Regions from separate parts of the Devosia ginsengisoli genome, predicted to be linked through region 2. Evidence: predicted binding sites of a transcription regulator. Region 2 holds the regulator's gene; the other holds the start of a gene.
What was found. The regulator PhoB, encoded in region 2, activates phosphate uptake and scavenging genes when phosphate is short. The targets are predictions, from matches to a motif close to TGTCATNNANCTGTCAT.

Region 1: a site for PhoB is predicted at 1,965-1,981, ahead of phnC (phosphonate ABC transporter ATP-binding protein). Genes of this name have one in related genera too.

What each region holds. Positions count from the first base shown of each region.
Region 1 covers NZ_CP042304.1:296,319-299,527, reverse strand. Annotated here, with positions in the region: gene phnD (phosphonate ABC transporter substrate-binding protein) at 97-1,005, opposite strand; gene phnC (phosphonate ABC transporter ATP-binding protein) at 1,075-1,908, opposite strand; gene FPZ08_RS01545 (DapH/DapD/GlmU-related protein) at 2,199-2,813, opposite strand; gene phnL (phosphonate C-P lyase system protein PhnL) at 2,810-3,209, opposite strand, start outside.
Region 2 covers NZ_CP042304.1:2,004,126-2,007,334, reverse strand. Annotated here, with positions in the region: gene FPZ08_RS09820 (MFS transporter) at 1-758, shown strand, start outside; gene phoB (phosphate regulon transcriptional regulator PhoB) at 1,102-1,803, opposite strand; gene phoU (phosphate signaling complex protein PhoU) at 1,915-2,622, opposite strand; gene pstB (phosphate ABC transporter ATP-binding protein PstB) at 2,652-3,209, opposite strand, start outside.

The sequences.
Region 1 (3,209 bases), 1.7 Mb from region 2:
TCTTTCCCCACGTTCGGAGCGTGTGACTCCCCCACCCTCATTCCCTCCCCACAAGGGGGAGGGAAGCTCGTTCGGCGAATGTGGGGAGAGAGCGGGTTAGCCCCCGATCACCGACTTACGGGCGTCGATGATGGTCTGGTAGAACTGCTGGTCGGCCGGGGCGAAATCGACATAGCCGCCGCCGGTGAAGCTGTCGAAGCAGTCGAAATCGGCTGCCGGCAGGCCCACGAAATAGGCCTTCACCTTTTCCTTCATCTCGTCGGAAAGGTTGTTCGACACCATCAGCGGGCCGTTCGGGATGATCGGCGACTGCCAGACTTCCACCAGGTCGTCCATGTCGAGCAGGCCTTTGTCGACCATGATGCGCAGGTTGCCGGTGGTGTAACCTTCGCTCCAGGCGCCCTGGCCCGAACCGAAAGTGGTGCCCACGTCCCAGGTGCCGTCGAGCACGCCGAGAACCAGGTTTTCATGGCCGCCGCCAAAGCCGGTTTCGCTGTAGAATTCAGCGATCGGCATGCCGAGATCGGCCGGCAGCGACACGTTCGGCACCAGGTAGCCCGAGGTCGAATCCGGGTCGGCAAAGCCGAGCTTCTTGCCCTTGGTCGAGGCCAGGTCGGTGATGCCGCTATCGGCACGGGCGACCATGATCGACACATAACCGGTCGAGCCGTCCTGCTGCTTGGTGGTCAGGATCGGGTCAACCGCTTCGGGGTCGCTCAGGTAGATCGAGGCATAGGACGAGGCGCCCATGATGGCGATGTCGATCGTGCCGCCGAGCAGGCCCTGGATGACGCCGTTATAGTCCGGCGAGGGGAAGAACTGCACTTCGGCAACGCCGGTGGCGGCCTTGAGGCTGTCGACGACGCATTCGGAACGGCGGAGCTGGTCGCTCTCGTTCTCGCCGCCATCGAGGCCGATGCGCAGGACATTGACGTCCTGGGCGAAGGCAACGGTGGACATGGTCAGGGCCACGGAGGCCAGCAGGATCGTGCGGATCGCGGTCATGGATATCTTCCTTTGGTGACGCGGGTTTGTCGGCAGGCCCGAAATTCGGGCCGCGGAACTTCGGTAAAATCAGGGAGCCTGCTGCGCGTTGGTCGGCGTGCGCGGCAGGCGAAGGGGCGCGACAGGCGCAATCGACGTCGAGGTCATCGCCTCCGAAAAGGCTTCCTTGAGCCCGTCGGCGCCATAGATGGTGCGGGCCACATCGGTGGTCAGCTCGTCCGGCGTGCCGTCGAACACCACCTTGCCCGCGGCCATGCCGATAATGCGCTCGCAATAGGCGCGCGCCGTATCGAGCGTATGCAGGTTGGTGATGACGGTGATGCCCTCGGCATTGATGTCGCGCAGGCTGTCCATGACGATCTGCGCATTGCGCGGATCGAGCGAGGCAATCGGCTCGTCCGCCAGGATCATTTTCGGCCCCTGCATCAGCGCCCGGGCAATCGCCACGCGCTGCTGCTGGCCACCAGACAGCGTCTGCGCCCATTGCATCGCCGTCGCCGCGATATCGAGCCGCTCCAGCGCCTTGAGCGCCTCGAGCTGTTCGCCCGGCGAAAACACCTGCAGCAGGTTCAGCACCGGATTGCGGCCATTGAGCCGCCCCAGCATGACATTGGTGATCACGTCGAGCCGCGGCACCAGGTTGAATTGCTGGAAAATCATGGCGCAGTCGCGCTGCCAGTTCCGCAACGCCTGCCCGCGCAGCTCCGAGACGCGCAGGTCGCCATAGTCGATGGAGCCCGACGACACGTCGGCCAGGCGGTTGATCATGCGCAGCAAAGTCGATTTGCCCGCGCCCGAGCGGCCGATCACGCCGACCATCTGCCCTTGCGGGATTTCGAGGTTCACGCCGCTGACGGCGACCTTGTCACCGAACCGACGCGATACGTTGGAAATCTTCAGCATCAGGGTCGCCCCGCCGTTGAACTGCGGCAGACCTAGGGCGGAGACGTGAAGCTGGGATAACGGTTGAATGACGGTTGCGTGACTATGCACAAGGCCGCTGTGGCGGGGTGTCGCGGGGGCACTTCTCCCCTTCTCCCCTTGAGGGAGAAGGTGCCCGAAGGGCGGATGAGGGTCCTGCGCTATCCAAGAACATTGAAGCATGGGATGGCGCAGAACCCCTCACCCGGTTCTTCCGCTGAACGCGGAAGAACATCCCTCTCCCTCAAGGGGAGAGGGTAGAGACGCTGCCCCTACCCCTCATACTTCTCCAGAAACCCCTCCACCCCGAGCTTGCGAAAATCCGGTAGCGCCGCATGCAGCTTCTCGTGGCTCCAGTCCCACCACTTCATCGCATCCAGCCGCCCCGCCACATCATCGCTGAACCGCTGCCGGATCACCCGCGCCGGCACACCCACGGCAATGGCGAAATCCGCCACATCCTTCGTCACCACAGCGTTCGACCCGATGATCGCCCCATTGCCGATCCGCACGCCCGGCATCACCACCGCGCCATGCCCGATCCAGGTATCGTGCCCGATGGTGATCCCCTGCCCCGCCCGCCAGTCGAAGAAATCCTGATCGTCCGCCTCGCCCTCGAAATACCAGCTCGAGCGATAGGTGAAATGGTGCAACGAGGCCCGCTCCATCGGGTGCATCGAGGCATAAATCCGCACATGGCTGGCGATATTGGCAAACTTGCCGATCTCGGCATAGGCGATCTGCGTATTCTCGACGCAATAGGAATAGTCCCCGAGCGTCGAGCGCGACACATGGCTGCCCGCCCCAACCTCGGTATAGCGCCCCAGCGTCGAGCCGCTGACCTGCGCCGTAGGATGGATAGAGGGCGTCTCGCTCAACCAGGTCATGCCGCCACCTTTGGCGCAAACGCCGTCACATCGACCACGCGGTCGGCCACCTGCACCCGCACATCCTCGTCATGGAAAATGCCCAGCAAGGCCACGCCGGCGGCCTTCTTCTCGGCGATCATCGCCACCACCACGGCCCGATTGGTCGCATCGAGCGACGCCGTCGGCTCGTCCAGCAGCAGCACGGGATGATCGGTGATGAAACCGCGCGCGATATTCACCCGCTGCTGCTCGCCGCCCGAAAACGTCGCCGGCGGCAAGCTCCACAGCCGCTCCGGTAGGTTGAGCCGCGCCAGCAACGCCCTGGCCCGCGCCTGCGCCTCCTCTCGCTCCACGCCGCGGATCACCAGCGGCTCCGCCACCACATCCAGCGCCGAGACGCGCGGCACCGTGCGC
Region 2 (3,209 bases):
TCGTGCGGCTGGCCTGTGTGGGCTTTGCGGTGAGCTGCGCCCTGGTGGGGTTCAGCCGCGACCCGGTGCTGAGCCATTTCGCGCTGCTACCGGCCGGGGCCTGCTGGGTGCTGTCGCTGTCGCTGTTCAATGTGTCGATCCAGCTGTCATCGCCGCGCTGGGTGGTGGGGCGGGCGCTCTCGCTCTATCAGACGGCAACCTTTGGCGGCATGGCGGCGGGCAGCTGGATCTGGGGTCTTTCGGCCGATGCGGTGGGGCCAGGCTGGGCGCTGACGCTGGCCGGATGGGTATTGCTGGTCTGTGCGCTGGTGGGCTTCCGGCTGCCGCTGCCACAGTTCAATGCGCGCGACCTCAACCCGCTCGGTACGTTCAACGAGCCGATCCTCAGGCTGGACCTGCGGCCGCGCAGCGGGCCGATCCTGGCGATGATCGACTATGTGATCGCCCAGGAGGACATTCCGCAATTCCTGGCGCTGATGGCCGAGCGGCGGCAAATCCGCATTCGGGACGGGGCGCGGCAATGGGCGCTGCTGCGCGACCTGGAGCATCCGGAGACCTGGACCGAATCCTACCATGTGCCGACCTGGATCGATTACCTGCGGCACAATCTGCGGCGGACCAAGGCGGATTCGGAAAATACCGAACTGATCCGGGCGCTGCATCGGGGTGAGGGACTGCCGAAAGTGCGACGGATGATCGAGCGGCAGACCGTGCCGCTGCGGGATGATACGCCGCTAAGGGAAGGGCCGGAGGTTTAGGGAGACTTAGATAACCGACGAACGCATGAGGCCGCCTACCCTCTCCCCTCGTGGGAGAGGGTGGAAATCCGCGTTCAGCGGATTTCCGGGTGAGGGGGCTGCGCCATCCCATGCTTCCAGGGGCGTTGATGACTCAAAGCCCCCTCATCCGCCCTTCGGGCACCTTCTCCCACAAGGGGAGAAGGGAAACGCCCCAAGCCTTAGCGATTCAAGTAAAGACTCCTCCGCGAAAGCGGGGATCCATCTTGAGAGATTTCCACCATCGCAGAGCGCTGAAAGATTTCGGGATGGGCCCCGGCTCAAGGCCGGGGTGACACCGTGGGTGTGGCTGCTTTCGTGGTACTCAGGCGACTTGCGCGAAACGCTCGTCAAACGCATATCCCGCGCCGCGGACGGTGCGGATGGGGTCGGTTTCGCGGCCGCGGTTGATGGCGCGGCGGAGGCGGCCGATATGGACGTCGACGGTGCGCTCGTCGACATAGACGTCATTGCCCCAGACGCCATCGAGCAGTTGCTCGCGGGAATAGACGCGGCCGGGATGGCGCATCAGGTATTCGAGCAGGCGGTATTCGGTGGGGCCGAGATGCACGTCGCGGTTGGCGCGGCGCACGCGGTGGGTGGTGCGGTCGAGCTCGAGGTCGCCGACCTTGAGGGCGGCGGTGACGAGGTTGGGATTGGCGCGGCGCAGCAGAGCGTGGATGCGGGCGACCAGTTCGGGGACCGAGAAGGGTTTGACGACATAGTCGTCGGCGCCGGTGGCGAGGCCCCGGACGCGCTCTTCTTCCTCGCCGCGGGCGGTGAGCATGATGATCGGCACGCGGGCGGTTTCCTCGCGGGCGCGGAGGCGCCGGCAGAGTTCGATGCCGGAAATTTCGGGCAGCATCCAATCGAGCAGGATCAGGTCGGGCAGCTTTTCCTGGATGGCGTGCTGGGCCTCGTCGCCGGATTCGGCGGTGACGACGCGGAAGCCCTCGGCTTCGAGATTGTAGCGCAGCAGGATGGCGATATCGCCTTCGTCTTCGACCACGAGAATGGTGGCAGGCATGGGGGTGGCTCCCACGTTGATGTTCAGCACCGGGCTGCGGTGCTCTTGGCCCCACCCCCTCCCAACCTCCCCCTTCAAGGGGGAGGTGCAGTGCGGTGGGTGTGGCTCAGATCAGGCCTTGATCTGGGTGCGCTGGAGTTCCTGGACGTCGGCGGTGAGTTGCTTGCCGGTCTGCAGGTAGTAGGCGCGCTCGGCGATGTTGGTGGCGTGGTCGCCGATGCGTTCGAGGTTCTTGGCGCAGAACAGCAGATGGGTGCAGGGCGTGATGTTGCGCGGGTCTTCCATCATGTAGGTGAGCAGTTCGCGGAACAGCGAGGTATGCATGGCATCGACTTCGTCATCGCGATTGCAGACTTCGATGGCGCGGGCGGAATCGCGGTTGGAATAGGCGTCCAGCGCTTCCTTGATCTGGCGCAGTACCAGGGCCGTCATGTTCTTGACGCCGTTATAGAAGGTGGGCTGCAGGTTCATGCCTTCGAGCTTGAGCGAGCGGCGGGCCAGTTGCTTGGCCATGTCGCCGACGCGCTCGAGATCGGAGGCGACGTGGATGGAGGTGATGATGGCGCGCAGGTCGGAGGCCATTGGCTGGCGGCGGGCGATCATGGAGACGGCCATGTCGTCGATGCGGCGCTGCATGTCGTCGATGCGCTGGTCGGCGATGATGGTGAGATCGGCCAGTTCGCGGTCAAGCTTGAGCAGGGCCTTGGTGCCGTTTTCGATGGCGACTTCGACCTGGCCACCCATTTCGGCAATCAACTGGGCAAGGCCGGTCAGCTCGTCGGAATAGGCGGTAACGATGTGTTCGGTGCCGGTGGGCATGGTGAAATCCTCTTCAAACCGCAGGCGGATCAGCCGATGCGGCCCATGATATAGTCCTGGGTCTGCTTGTTGACCGGGTTGGTGAAGATGTCTTCGGTGACGCCTTCCTCGATCAGGTTGCCCAGGTGGAAGAAGGCCGTTTTCTGCGAAACGCGGGCGGCCTGCTGCATCGAGTGGGTGACGATGACGATGGTGTAGTTCTCGCGCAACTCATCGATCAGTTCCTCGATGATGGCGGTGGCGATGGGGTCCAGCGCCGAGCAGGGCTCGTCCATCAGGATGACTTCGGGGCCGACGGCAATGGCGCGGGCGATGCAGAGGCGCTGCTGCTGGCCGCCGGAGAGGCCCGTGCCGGGCTCGTTGAGGCGATCCTTGACCTCCTCGAAGAGGCCCGCCTTGCGCAGCGAGGAGACGACGATCTCGTCCATGTCGGCCTTGTTGCGGGCCAGGCCGTGGATGCGAGGGCCATAGGCGACGTTTTCATAGATCGACTTGGGGAAGGGATTGGGCTTCTGGAACACCATGCCGATGCGGGCGCGCAGCTCGACTACGTCGAGGGAGGGATCGTAGATATCCTCGCCGTCGAG